DNA from 3 places in the Alteromonas sp. CNT1-28 genome. Region 1 is predicted to be linked to each of the others. Evidence: predicted binding sites of a transcription regulator. Region 1 holds the regulator's gene; each other region holds the start of a gene.
What was found. The regulator sigma-54, encoded in region 1, starts transcription at its own class of promoters, with help from an activator protein. The targets are predictions, from matches to a motif close to GTTGGCACGNNNNTNGNNT.

Region 1 (4,164 bases):
GCTTAAAGCCAAACGACTCAAACACAAGCACAAGGCGTGAGCTTTTCTTACCCAGGATACGCTCTCGAATTAACTCAGCCAGTTGGTGAATGGTAAGCTTATCTGTGTCTAAATATAAATCTGCGCGTTCAGCAATAGGAGCAAGTAGGGCAGACTCGGCTTTAATGGCTTCTGAAAGCGATTTATTAAGCTTGGCGAGAGGGTGAAGACGACGTGTTTCGCTAAAACGCTTAACCAGTACATCATCGCTCGCGTCAATGTAAACAATGGTCATCGACCACGAAGAAGGCAGGTAGTCTAGAATTTCTACCAAATCGTCAGGATTTTTAGGTAAGTTTCTCACATCGATACTTACCGCAACCTGATCGTACTCGTCAACAACTGTATGGGTTAAGGTGGGAAGTAAGTTTACCGGGATATTATCAACACAGTAATAACCTAAATCTTCCAATGCGCGAAGTGCGACAGACTTACCAGACCCCGAACGACCACTGATTATTATCAGCTTCACCTACTTTCTCCCTAATACTCTGGTTTTATCACATACGCCTTGTTGAATTAGGCGCCCACTAAACGGTTAATAGGCGCTTAATGTTTAACTTAATGCAGATAGAATATCGTCGCTTGTCGTTGCGCGACGTATTGCTTTAATCGTTTCTTTGTCGCTTAGTTTACCAGCCACGGTGGCCAGCGTTTGAAGGTGTCCTTCGGTCTGTTCCTCGGGAACGAGTAGCGCAAAAAAGATGTCTACGGGTTTCTCGTCAAGGGCGTCGAAGTCAATTGCTGGCGTGCTGGTTACAACAATGGCAATCACTTTCTCGAGGCCCGGCAGGCGCCCGTGGGGCAGGGCGATACCATTGCCAATGCCTGTACTACCCATACGCTCTCGAGCCATCAAACTGTTGAGTACCGTTGCCTGATCAATGTTCTCGTTTTGCTTGGCAGCGATATCAGCGATGATCTCAAGAATTCGCTTTTTACTATTACACTGAACCGCACACTCGGTGCGGTCCAGACTTACGATGGCTTGTATATCCATGCTTAATTAACTACTAATGTTTTTTCAGTTTTTCCTTATGCTTGATTACCTGCCGGTCGAGTTTATCAACCATGCTGTCAATCGCCGCATACATGTCGGTATTTTCTGAGGATGCGAATACTTCAGCGCCACTTAAATGAACGGTCGCTTCGGCTTTTTGATTTAATTTTTCAACGTTCAGGATGACATGCACATTAGAAATGTGATCAAAGTGACGTTCAAGTTTGCTGAACTTCGTATCGACATAATTACGCAAAGAGTCGGTGATTTCGACATGATGACCAGTAAGGTTGATTTGCATATTTCGTCTTCCTTATATTATTAAGCCCGATTAAATAAGGCTTTTGCGTTGGTTCGACGGCGGGATCGACAACGATTCCCGGTACTTTGCTATTGTTCGCCGGGCAACTTTAATGCCTTGTTCGGCCAACAATGAAGCAATCTTGCTATCACTTAGCGGCTTGCTAGGCTTTTCAGCGGCCACTAATTTCTTGATCAATGCACGAATCGCTGTAGATGAACATTCACCACCAGACTCTGTTGCAACGTGGCTTGAGAAGAAATACTTCAATTCGAAGATTCCACGTGGCGTATGCATGTACTTTTGCGTTGTCACTCGCGAAATAGTGGATTCGTGCATATCTACCATTTCTGCGACATCATTTAGCACCATTGGTTTCATCATTTCCGGGCCGTGCTCAAAAAAGCCCATTTGCTGCTGCACAATGCAGTTTGCAACCTTCATTAAGGTTTCGTTACGAGATTCAAGGCTCTTTATGAACCACTTAGCCTCTTGCATGTGTGAGCGGATGAATTGTGAATCGCTACTATTCTTGGCACGGCGACTCATTGCAGCGTATTGTTGATTTACGCTTAATTTAGGCAGACTGTCGGGGTTCAGCTCAACCACCCAACGGCCATTTTTCTTGGTTACTGAGACATCAGGAATAACGTACTCAGGCTCTTTAGTAACTAAAGCACTACCTGGGCGAGGATTCAAGGTTTGCAGTAAACGCATTGCCTCGCGTAGCTGATCTTCTTTCAATCGGCTTTTACGCATAAGCGTACGATAGTCTTTGCTGCTCAGTAAGTCAGAGTACTCTTCAATTAGTTGCTTTGCTTCAGCAAGCCACGGTGTGTCTTCTGAAAATTGGCGCAATTGCACCATCAAACATTCTTGTGGAGAGCGTGAGCCAGAACCAATAGGGTCGAACATCTGAATGCGCTTTAGCACACATTCTATTTCGTCCATTTCAATCGGCTCTTCCATATCATCATCGTTAACCGCTTCTAAAATATCATCAAGGGTAACGGTTAAATAACCTGACTCGTCAATAGAGTCGATGATTGCTGTAGCGATTGCGCGATCGGTATCCGAGAAATGGGTAAGGCGCATTTGCCAAAGAAGGTGCTCTTGAATATCTTCAGTAGTCTCACCTTGGAAGATTTGCTCGTCGTCATTGGATGGACCCGGAGCAGGCGAAGATGAAGCAGAATAGTATTCGTCCCATGTGCTGTCGATTGGCAGCTCATCGGGAAGATCGTTTTTCTCAAGTGCATCGCCGGCTTCTAGTGTGTCACTAGATGCAGAAGCAGTGGCCTCAGAGCCGCTGTCATCGTTGTCGATATTGTTCTTTTCTAGTTGCGGCTCGTCGTTACCTTCTTCAACTTCTAATAGCGGATTAGAATCGAGCGCTTCTTGGATCTCTTGTTGAAGATCAAGTGTAGAAAGCTGCAGCAGTTTAATGGCCTGCTGAAGCTGTGGTGTCATGGTAAGTTGTTGGCTAAATTTTAGCTGTAAAGATGGTTTCATCTACGTCTTATTTAAATGCTCTAAATTGAATATACCAGAGCGAAACTGAAAAATGACAATTCGGTTACATTAACTATAGCCTGAATTGTTCGCCTAGGTATACATCCCTTACTTTTTGATTACTTAAAACCTGTTCCGCCGTTCCTTGCGCAATAAGCTCGCCATGACTCACAATGTACGCCTTTTCACAAACATCCAATGTCTCTCGTACGTTATGGTCTGTGATAAGGATTCCAATACCCCTATCGCGAAGATGTTGTATTATCTTCTTTATATCATTAACTGATATTGGATCAACACCAGCAAATGGTTCGTCTAACAAAATAAATTGCGGTTTTGCTGCCAGAGCGCGGGCAATCTCAACGCGTCGGCGTTCGCCCCCTGACAAACTCATCCCCGTACTATTACGTATATGGTTAATATTAAATTCATCAAGTAGCGCATCAGCTTCTTCTTCTTGCTGTTGTGAATTTAAATCTTTACGGGTTTGCAAAATGGCCATGATATTTTCATGCACTGTGAGCTTTCTGAAAATAGAGGCTTCCTGCGGTAGGTAGCCAATTCCGCGGCGTGCGCGCTCGTGCATGGGCTGATGAGTTAGCTCATTGTCGTCGATTTCAATCTTGCCTTTATCCAGATTCACTAAACCAACAATCATGTAGAATGTGGTGGTCTTACCAGCGCCATTTGGGCCAAGAAGACCAACAATTTGACCCGTTGAGACAGACAGACTTACATCTCGAACAACCTGTCTTGACTTGTAAGCCTTAGCAAGATTTTTAGCGCTCAAAGTTGCCATTGCTATTCATTGCCCTCGTTGTCTTTTTTGTCTTTCTTAGACGAAGTTTTGCGAATGGTCTCAGGTGTGAATACTGTGGTCACTCGACCCTCACCATCCTTACCTGCGCCGCCAGTCGCTAGCAATTGCTCGGTAATCATATCGAACGTGATGTTGTCACCCTGTACTTTACTGGTGTCTTGTTTCAACTCTGCGTTTCCGGCAAGAGAAATCGTTCGGTTCACCACTTCATAGCGTATTTCATTAGCTTTTGCCGAAACTGGCGTGCCGTCTTCCAATTGCTGGGAATAGCTTGCAGGCTTTCCTCTAGCAATAAATATTTCACGACCACCACCGTCAGTGGCAATTACTTCCACTTCGTCAGCTTCAATAACCAAAGAGCCTTGAGTTATGAGTACGTCGTCTTTGTACAACGCGGTTTTATTTTTACCGTCGATAAACTGGGTGTTCGAGCCTATTTTTATGGGCTGCGAAAAATCATCTTCACTGGCGTGTACCGCACCGCTAGCGATG
Region 2 (4,164 bases), on a different contig from region 1:
AAAGCCCCGCATTAGCGGGGCTTAAACGAAGTAATAAGGCATTATTGTTATTGTTGTTTCGTTGCCTAATCGAGACTCTCTTACGAACGGCTGCTTGTGAAGTCTGGGTATGCTTCCAGACCACATTCGCTCATGTCTACGCCGTCGAATTCTTCTTCTTCGCTCACACGTACACCCATAACCGCTTTAATCACTAGCCATACCACTAGGCTCACTACGAATACCCATACAAAGATAGTCGCTGCACCAATTAGCTGACCAGAGATGCTTGAACCATCGTTAGTGAAAGGTACAAGGATAAGACCTAGAAGACCTACCACACCGTGAACTGAAATTGCGCCCACTGGGTCATCAATTTTTACTTTATCAAGCGCAACGATGCTAAGCACTACTAGAATACCACCAAGGCCGCCGAACAGCGTAGCTTGTAGTGGTGTAGGTGTTGAAGGCTCTGCTGTAATAGCTACAAGACCGGCTAGCGCACCGTTAAGTACCATGGTTAGGTCAGCCTTACCGAATAGAATGCGTGCTACGATAAGTGCAGCAATTGCACCACCAGCAGCTGCAGCATTTGTGTTCATGAATACAATCGCTACTGAGTTTGCACTTTCAACAGTTGCAGTAGCCAGTACTGAACCGCCGTTGAAGCCAAACCACCCCATCCACAGGATAAATGTACCTAAAGTTGCAAGCGGTAAGTTTGCACCTGGAATCGCGTTTACTTTACCGTCAGCGGTGTATTTACCCTTACGAGCACCAAGCACAAGAACACCAGCAAGAGCAGCAGCTGCACCAGCCATGTGAACAATACCTGAACCTGCAAAGTCAGAGAAACCAAGGTCGCCAAGCGTATACATACCGAATACTGCTTCGCCGCCCCATGTCCAAGCACCTTCCATTGGATAGATGAAGCCCGTCATAACAACTGCGAACGCTAGGAATGCCCAAAGCTTCATACGCTCAGCTACCGCACCAGATACGATAGACATTGCTGTTGCAACAAATACTACTTGGAAGAAGAAGTCAGCAGAAGGTGCATATGTTGCTGGCTCTTCAGCGACACCTGTTGCGCCATCAGCCATGATACCGCTTAGGAATGGACCCCAGTCGCCGCCACCGTACATAATGCCGTAACCGCAAATCATGTACATAGTGCAAGCGATAGCGAATAGCGCCACGTTTTTAGTTAGAATTTCTGTGGTGTTTTTCGCTCGAACAAGACCTGCTTCAAGCATCGCAAAACCTGCAGCCATCCACATAACCAGTGCACCGCAGATTAGAAAATAAAAGGTATCTAGCGCATACCCAAGTTCAAAAGTGATTTCCATTATGGTTTTCTCCGCAAATATATCGTTGTGGCTTACAGCGCGTCGCTATCCGACTCACCAGTTCGAATACGAACGGCGTGTTCAAGGTCGTAAACAAACACCTTGCCGTCTCCAATTTTGCCTGTTTTGGCAGCGCCAACGATGGCTTCTACCAGGCGCTCTACTTGATCATCCTGAACAGCAATTTCCAGTTTGACTTTAGGTAGAAAATCCACCTGATATTCCGCTCCGCGGTAAAGTTCAGTGTGTCCTTTTTGACGTCCAAAGCCCTTCACTTCGGTCACGGTCAAACCGTCGATACCGATTTCTGAAATGGCTTCACGAACATCATCTAGCTTGAACGGCTTGATGATCGCTGTGACTAGTTTCATGAGTTGCTCCCAGTTTGTTTTGGTTATTCTGTGATTTATTGTCGTGTTTCCAACTATGGGAAGATAAACCAAGAGCCATGCCACAAATGATTAGCCAAATAAATCAAACACATACAAGCAAACGCTTCATGAACGCACAAAAATAATGCACACTAATGGTGCACTGTTAAAAATTTGCCCAATTTTGAAGCGGTATGAGGTTGCGGTAAGGTGAGAGGACTAAAAAGTGCGATGAAATTAGGATGGAACTATTCGATAGGGCCCATGGTCTGTTGTTTACTATGACGACTATCACCCCATCTTTCTTTGCGCCTGAGCGCAGCATTGAACACCATTCCGTTGCAAAGAAAACGGCGTGGCGCCCACTATTAATTTCGGGCTGTGCACATGTGTTTGGGGTCATCGTAGTGGTCATACTTTCTCAAATGGGCATCAACAACCAAAAAGCACGAGTAAATGTTTTGGAGCGAACGCCGGAGATAAGCGCCAGACTTTACTATCCCCCCGTTCCACGCCCTTCTGCCCAAGCTAAACCACAAGAAACTAAACCAATCGATGTTTCCCCTAAAAGGCAAGAAATTGAGTTGAAGCCTGAAGCAACCAAAGCGACTGAAGCACTTGATAGTAAGAATGAAATTGTAGAAAGCCCTGCGTCCAAGCAGCAGAAAAATGCTGAGCCCGATAAACAGCAGGTACCCGTTGAAAGTAAGCCGACTAATACACTGCCGTCGCCCACTTTATCAAAAGACGCAAATCGGCGCGCAGGCTCGCTGAATCTGTCGGTAAAAGATGGCGCAGCCCTCTACTTTGAAAAGTATCACAGTGACAAAGTCGCTGAAGACGCAGAACAGGCAGCAAAAGCATTTCAAGAGCGTAAAAATAGTCCTGTGCTTAGCGGGCCAAGCACACAGCAAATACAAGCTAATGAAAATCGACGCCCTTCAAAACGCGTAAACTGTAGCAGTACGACCAATAAAACTTTGGCGATATTGAGTGGAATTGCTGGTGGAACCTTAGAATGCACCAAAATGGACGACCACAAACGATTTATAGAAGCCAGAGTCAATAAACTTCCTAAAGACGAAGAGATTAACTAGTTGTCTCTATCAACGATTTACCGTCATGTGAGGTAAGCCCTTATCACAGTCACTTTCTTTTGAAAAACTTAGGGGGGCGCCCGAAATACGCTTTGAAGCGGCGACTGAATGCTGCAACATCTTCATACCCTGTTAGCTGAGCTATACCCAACATTGGTGTATCGGTATTTCTAAGTAGTGCTTTGGCCTTTTCCATCCTCACTTTTACAAGGTAATCTCGTAAACTATGCCCGGTGGCTTCTTTAAAGCGTGTTTTGAATTGCGTTGTTCCCATGCAGGCTATCCGTGCTAACTCCACCTGTGTAAAGCCTCGGGCAAGGTCGCGATGAATATGGCTTAATACAGGAGTCATTCGCTTATCCATGCTGCATCCTTTCAAGGATGTTTCTAGCAAGGTTAAAAATAGCGCCAGTATTTCTTCATGGCCTTGGTCAGCAAACTGGCTAATTTGAATCTCTACAAACGATAAAAACGCCTGTAATGCTGACGTTACCTGAAATATCGGGTGCAACCTGTCATTTAAATTAACTGGCACATACTCCAAGTCCGCCACAATAAATTTTGACAGTTCGTTAGCGCTAAAATAATGGACCTCATTCGGCGCTATGCATACGCCTTCGCCAACGCCTACTCGCCCGCTAAAATTATCGATTTCTATCAAGATATGTCCGTTGATGGGCAGCACTAACTGAAAGTAGTTGTGTTTATGGCGGCACGTTTGCTTCGTATATGAGCGTACGGATAGCGATGGAATTGGGCTGTCAGTCATTTTATTGCTCCCAACAGTCCATAATAGGTAGTACTGATCTTTCGCTTAACTTACCGTTTATTTGCATCTATTTCCTTGCCGTTAACTCAGTACTCTCTGCCGTTAGATTAAGCACTTTTATTCATTTTGTCACAAATACGTGCAATATTTGATACGCCTAGGAAGGCGTCGAACACTACATTTAAGGAACAAATATACATTTAAAATAAAGACAATAACGGAAAATAAATGAATATAAACTTACGTCAAATAGTCGGCTTGGCAGGTGCGTTATTACCCGCTATCGCTATGGGTCAGGTCTCCAATGGAGACTTTGAAACATGGACGTCTGGCGCACCTAATTCATGGTCAACTATCGACTCCGGCATTAGTGTAGCTGAAAACTCGGTCTACTCATTCTCGGGAAGCAAGTCAGCTGCAGTTACCGTCAATACGACAACGCAAGGTTCAACTGACTTCCGTCAGACAATCAATGTAACCGCCGGTCAAAATTATGAATTTTCAGTGAGGCTATATCACACTGAAGGTACTGTAAAAGCACGCCTATATGTAGACGGTTATCAAGGTTATTCTGACAACTCATCAACTGGAAACTGGCA
Region 3 (4,164 bases), on a different contig from region 1:
ATAAACACTTAGTCGAGAAAATTCTTCGCTAGTCATGCCGAATACCTCTTACTTAGTCGTCTTTACTTAAGTCACCATATGCATGAAGACGGTTGTAAAGCGTTTTTGTACTAATTCCCAGCATTTCTGCTGCGGTGGTCTTATTGCCATTCACTTTTTCCAACGTGGCATAAATTAGCTCTTTTTCCACGTCTTCAATGGTTCTACCGGCTTGAAGTGCCGGTGTCGTACTCTGTTTTTGAGCAAATGGTGACTCAATGGTTTTTGGTAATTCAATCTCACTCTTTTCAGGGTCGCTCATAATGGCAGCGCGATGCACAAAGTGTCTTAGTTCACGCACGTTGCCGGGCCAGTCGTAGGCTTGTAACGTATCGAGTTGACTATCTTCCCACTTAAATTGCGAGCCATTATCTTTATTGAATTCAGCAATAAAGGTTTTTGCTAGTAATGGAATATCTTCCTTTCTTTCACGTAGCGGAGGAATGGTGATTGGGAACACCGCAAGTCTGAAGTAGATGTCTTCGCGCAGTACTTTGCTTTGCGCAATCTCTTCCATTGTTCGGTTCGTGGCAGATACAACGCGGCAGCTCACCGGGATGGTCTTCGTTCCGCCCACACGAATAACAACCTTGTTTTCTAAAACGCGAAGTAAGTTGGGCTGCATATCAATGGGCATTTCTGTGATTTCGTCCAAAAAGAGCGTGCCGCCCTCAGCTTGTTCGAAAACACCTTCTTTACGTCCTACAGCGCCGGTAAATGCTCCTTTTTCGTGACCGAAAAGTTCGCTACCTATTAGTTCTTTTGAGAATGCACCACAGTTGGTTGCAATATAGGGACCTTCACTTTCTGAAGCACGATGAATTGCGGCAGCCACCACTTCTTTACCTACACCGCTTTCACCAAGCAGCATTACGTTAGCGCTGGTTTTACTCACTCTAGAAATCAGCTTGTAGAGCTCTTTCATAATTGGCGATTCACCAATCAACAAGTCAAAATGTTTCTCTATTTTTTCTTGTGCAGGTGCTTTTTCTTTTGGCTTTTGACTTAATACAGCCTCTATTTCCTCCCGTTGAATTGGCTTAACAAGGTAGTCGACCGTGGGGCCACACAGACCCTTTATCACGCTTTTCACAGAAGGGTGACCCGTTATCAAAGTAACGCGAGGGCGCTTAGGAAGTGCATCTAACTCATTGAACAAGTGCGCGCCGCTTCCATCGGGTAGCATGAAATCAAGCAGTACATGGTCAAAGGTTTCTTTCTCTAACCAATCGCGGGCTTCTTTGAGTGTGGCAGCGGTAAGTACTTCGTGGCCAAGAAATTCGATAATAGTACAAGCTACTTCTGTGAACTCGGCGTCGTCATCAACTAAAAGTACGGTAAGCACGTGGATGTCCCTCTCTTCTTTCGTTTCCTATTCAGAAAAAATATGGAATAGAATCAATGTTATAGTTTTATCATACGCTATTAACAACTGAATGCTAAAGCGCATATTTAAAGTTTATTTATACGCTGGTTTAAATTAATAAAGTGTAAGCGCATCGGAAAATATCTAAGCGCTTCAAGCAAGCCGGAAATCTTGAACATTTGCCTGGATGCCAGGGATAGACGGTTGCGCTACCTTCTTCTAATTTATCAACTCTTTGCGATCAGCGGTACACATCGCACTAAAGTACAGAATGTCTATATCTGTCTTTGTTTTATTAGGTGATTTTATTCTACTTATCAGGGGCATTTGCAAAAAGTATTCCTGTCTTCAACACACCGTCACATGCAATCGATGGCATATTTTTCGCACGATTTGCCTGTCTAAGGTTACTTGCAGTCTCACTATGGTAAATCGAGTAGGTGCAAGAAATGTATATTAATTAGGCGAGGAGCCCGTCTGATTAGCGCGACGTTCGCTGGTAATGTGATATCAAAGGAATTGAAGATGTGGGGGAAAACAGCTGTAAGATCAATGACCTTGTACGAGTTGTTGGGGAAAATGCAGCCGCGAGCAAGACAAGATACGTTCGAGTTTGCTGAGTTCTGGGATGTGATGGAGAAAAGAGGCTTTGGACCAATGTTGGCGCTGCCATCTTTTATCGCTTGCACACCGATTGGGGCCATCCCTGGGATCCCATCTTTAGCGGGTGGGACAATTTTACTCATCGCGTTGCAAATTTTACTCGGTCGTAGGCATCCTTGGTTACCGCAAAAAGTGATGCAACTAAACTGTGACGCCGATCAGCTTCGCTACATTGTCGAAAAGGTTAAACCGTATGCAGTACGCGTAGACCGCTTTTTAGTTCCTCGGTGTTTTTTCATGCGCCAGCCTGTGTTCAGATCACTCATCGCATTATGTTGTGCAGGTTGCGGACTTGTAATGATTCCTCTGGAGCTTATTCCCTTTATGGGCCTTATTCCCGCTTTTGCTGTTTTTATTATGGCAATAGGCATGGCCACAGACGATGGTGCTGTGGCGTTAGTTGGTGTTTCATTATCGGTATTTGGCTTTATACTTGGATTTGAACGCCTTGCAGTCGCTCTAAGCTGATGGTCAAACTACTCAGTACACGAATCGAGCATAAAATCTGACGATGGAAGGTTCATTGTTTGATATCGTAGCTCACCAATAAAAGCACGGGCAGCTGGCCCCAACGTATCGCCGTCTTCAAAAGACAGATAAAGGAGCGCCTTACGCAATGCTGCATTATTATCCAGGGGAAGGGGAACGAGTGTACCGTCTTCAAGCTCATCTTTAATTATTGCTATAGGCAGCCACGCAAAACCCAACCCCTGAGCAATAATATCTAATGACGTTCTAACGTGGCTTACGGTCCAGCGTTGCTCTGCACCTAACCAGCCCACATCAGCTTTACGCTCCGCAGATGAATCCCTTACCACAATTTGACGATGCGCTTTTAAGTCTTCCAGTGTGAGCGTTCTATCTAATTGGTGTAGTGGATGGTCGGCGTGAGCGACAGCTGCAAACTCAATTTCGCACAAGTCTTCGCTAAAGCCATTTGGAAATACGAAAGGAGAGATGCCTAAATCAACTTTACCATTGCTCAAAAGTGAATTTGCGCCACTGAGCACAGTTTCTTCTATCTCGATACGAAGCAGCGGAAACTCAGCAGAAACTTTCGCTAGCACGTTATAAAGCATTTCAGACGGAAAAATAATATCCACCGCTATGCGTAAAGTTGTTTCTGTGCCAGATTGAAGGCTATTGGCAACGGCCTCGAGCTTGTGTGCTTCGCTCAGCAAAAAAGAGGCACGGCGATACATAAGTTCGCCTTGCGGCGAAAGCTGGACTTTACGTCCAATATTCTCAAACAACGACACACCAATGGCGTTTTCAAGCTTTTGAACCGCGTGGTGAACGCTCGATTGACTTTTGTGAACTTCAGCAGCAGCTTGATTAAAGCCGCCTGCATCGACGACGGCTTTGAACATTCGCCATTGTTCTAACGTAGATTTCAGCATACAGCGCCTTAAAACTCTTAATTAACGATACTTATAGCATACACGTGGTTAAGAAGTCATTTTCGGTTTGCTTGGTTTATCGTGGGTACAGGGCATGTCACCACCGAAACGTTCTCATAGCCCATTTTTATAAGTTGCTCTGCTGCTAGTTTTGCTCGAATGCCCGATGCACAGTGAATATAAAGTGGCGCTGAAGCATCTTTAAACTGTTCCAGTGCCTTCATTTCGAGCACGCCGCGTGGTATGTGAAGCGCAGAAGGTACGGGCTGATTGGCAACTTCGGCACTCTCCCGTACATCAATCAGTATACCGCTATTGTTTCGGCACTCAGTGGCCGCTTGCTCCGCAGATACAGTGCGTAAGTTATCGTCTATGTTTTCTATTCGAGTCTTCATGTCTATAAGCATACTTTTCCTTTTTGCCTAAACCTGGTTAAAATAAGTAAAATCTAACATATTGATGTCAGCGTAATAAAACAATGTAAAATACAGGGATTCGTCGCATAAATTGGCAGGTCGGCAAAATGTCTTATACTTTAGTATAGTAAATGGCTAAATTGGTGCCGAAATACTTTACAGATAGAGAGTGCTTATGTCCGAGGATATGGTAATAGGTTCAGATGATATAATGGAACACGCTGCGGAAGCCGAAATCTTCCTAAAGCAATTCGCGAATAAAACACGCCTTATGGTGCTT

Region 2: the regulator sigma-54 is predicted to act here: its motif matches at 1,766-1,784, upstream of glnK (P-II family nitrogen regulator).
Region 3: the regulator sigma-54 is predicted to act here: its motif matches at 1,777-1,795, upstream of MHN02_RS14015 (exopolysaccharide biosynthesis protein).

The regions. Positions count from the first base shown of each region.
Region 1 covers NZ_JAKREZ010000006.1:252,529-256,692, forward strand. The annotation lists gene rapZ (RNase adapter RapZ) at 1-511, opposite strand, end outside; gene ptsN (PTS IIA-like nitrogen regulatory protein PtsN) at 596-1,039, opposite strand; gene hpf (ribosome hibernation promoting factor) at 1,053-1,340, opposite strand; gene MHN02_RS05865 (RNA polymerase factor sigma-54) at 1,371-2,852, opposite strand; gene lptB (LPS export ABC transporter ATP-binding protein) at 2,926-3,651, opposite strand; gene lptA (lipopolysaccharide transport periplasmic protein LptA) at 3,654-4,164, opposite strand, start outside.
Region 2 covers NZ_JAKREZ010000004.1:40,297-44,460, reverse strand. The annotation lists gene MHN02_RS03570 (ammonium transporter) at 81-1,328, opposite strand; gene glnK (P-II family nitrogen regulator) at 1,361-1,699, opposite strand; gene MHN02_RS03560 (hypothetical protein) at 1,942-2,796, shown strand; gene MHN02_RS03555 (AraC family transcriptional regulator) at 2,846-3,565, opposite strand; gene MHN02_RS03550 (endonuclease) at 3,794-4,164, shown strand, end outside.
Region 3 covers NZ_JAKREZ010000022.1:28,132-32,295, reverse strand. The annotation lists gene MHN02_RS14025 (hypothetical protein) at 1-36, opposite strand, end outside; gene MHN02_RS14020 (sigma-54 dependent transcriptional regulator) at 53-1,384, opposite strand; gene MHN02_RS14015 (exopolysaccharide biosynthesis protein) at 1,931-2,536, shown strand; gene MHN02_RS14010 (LysR family transcriptional regulator) at 2,545-3,468, opposite strand; gene MHN02_RS14005 (rhodanese-like domain-containing protein) at 3,525-3,875, opposite strand; gene MHN02_RS14000 (metalloregulator ArsR/SmtB family transcription factor) at 4,060-4,164, shown strand, end outside.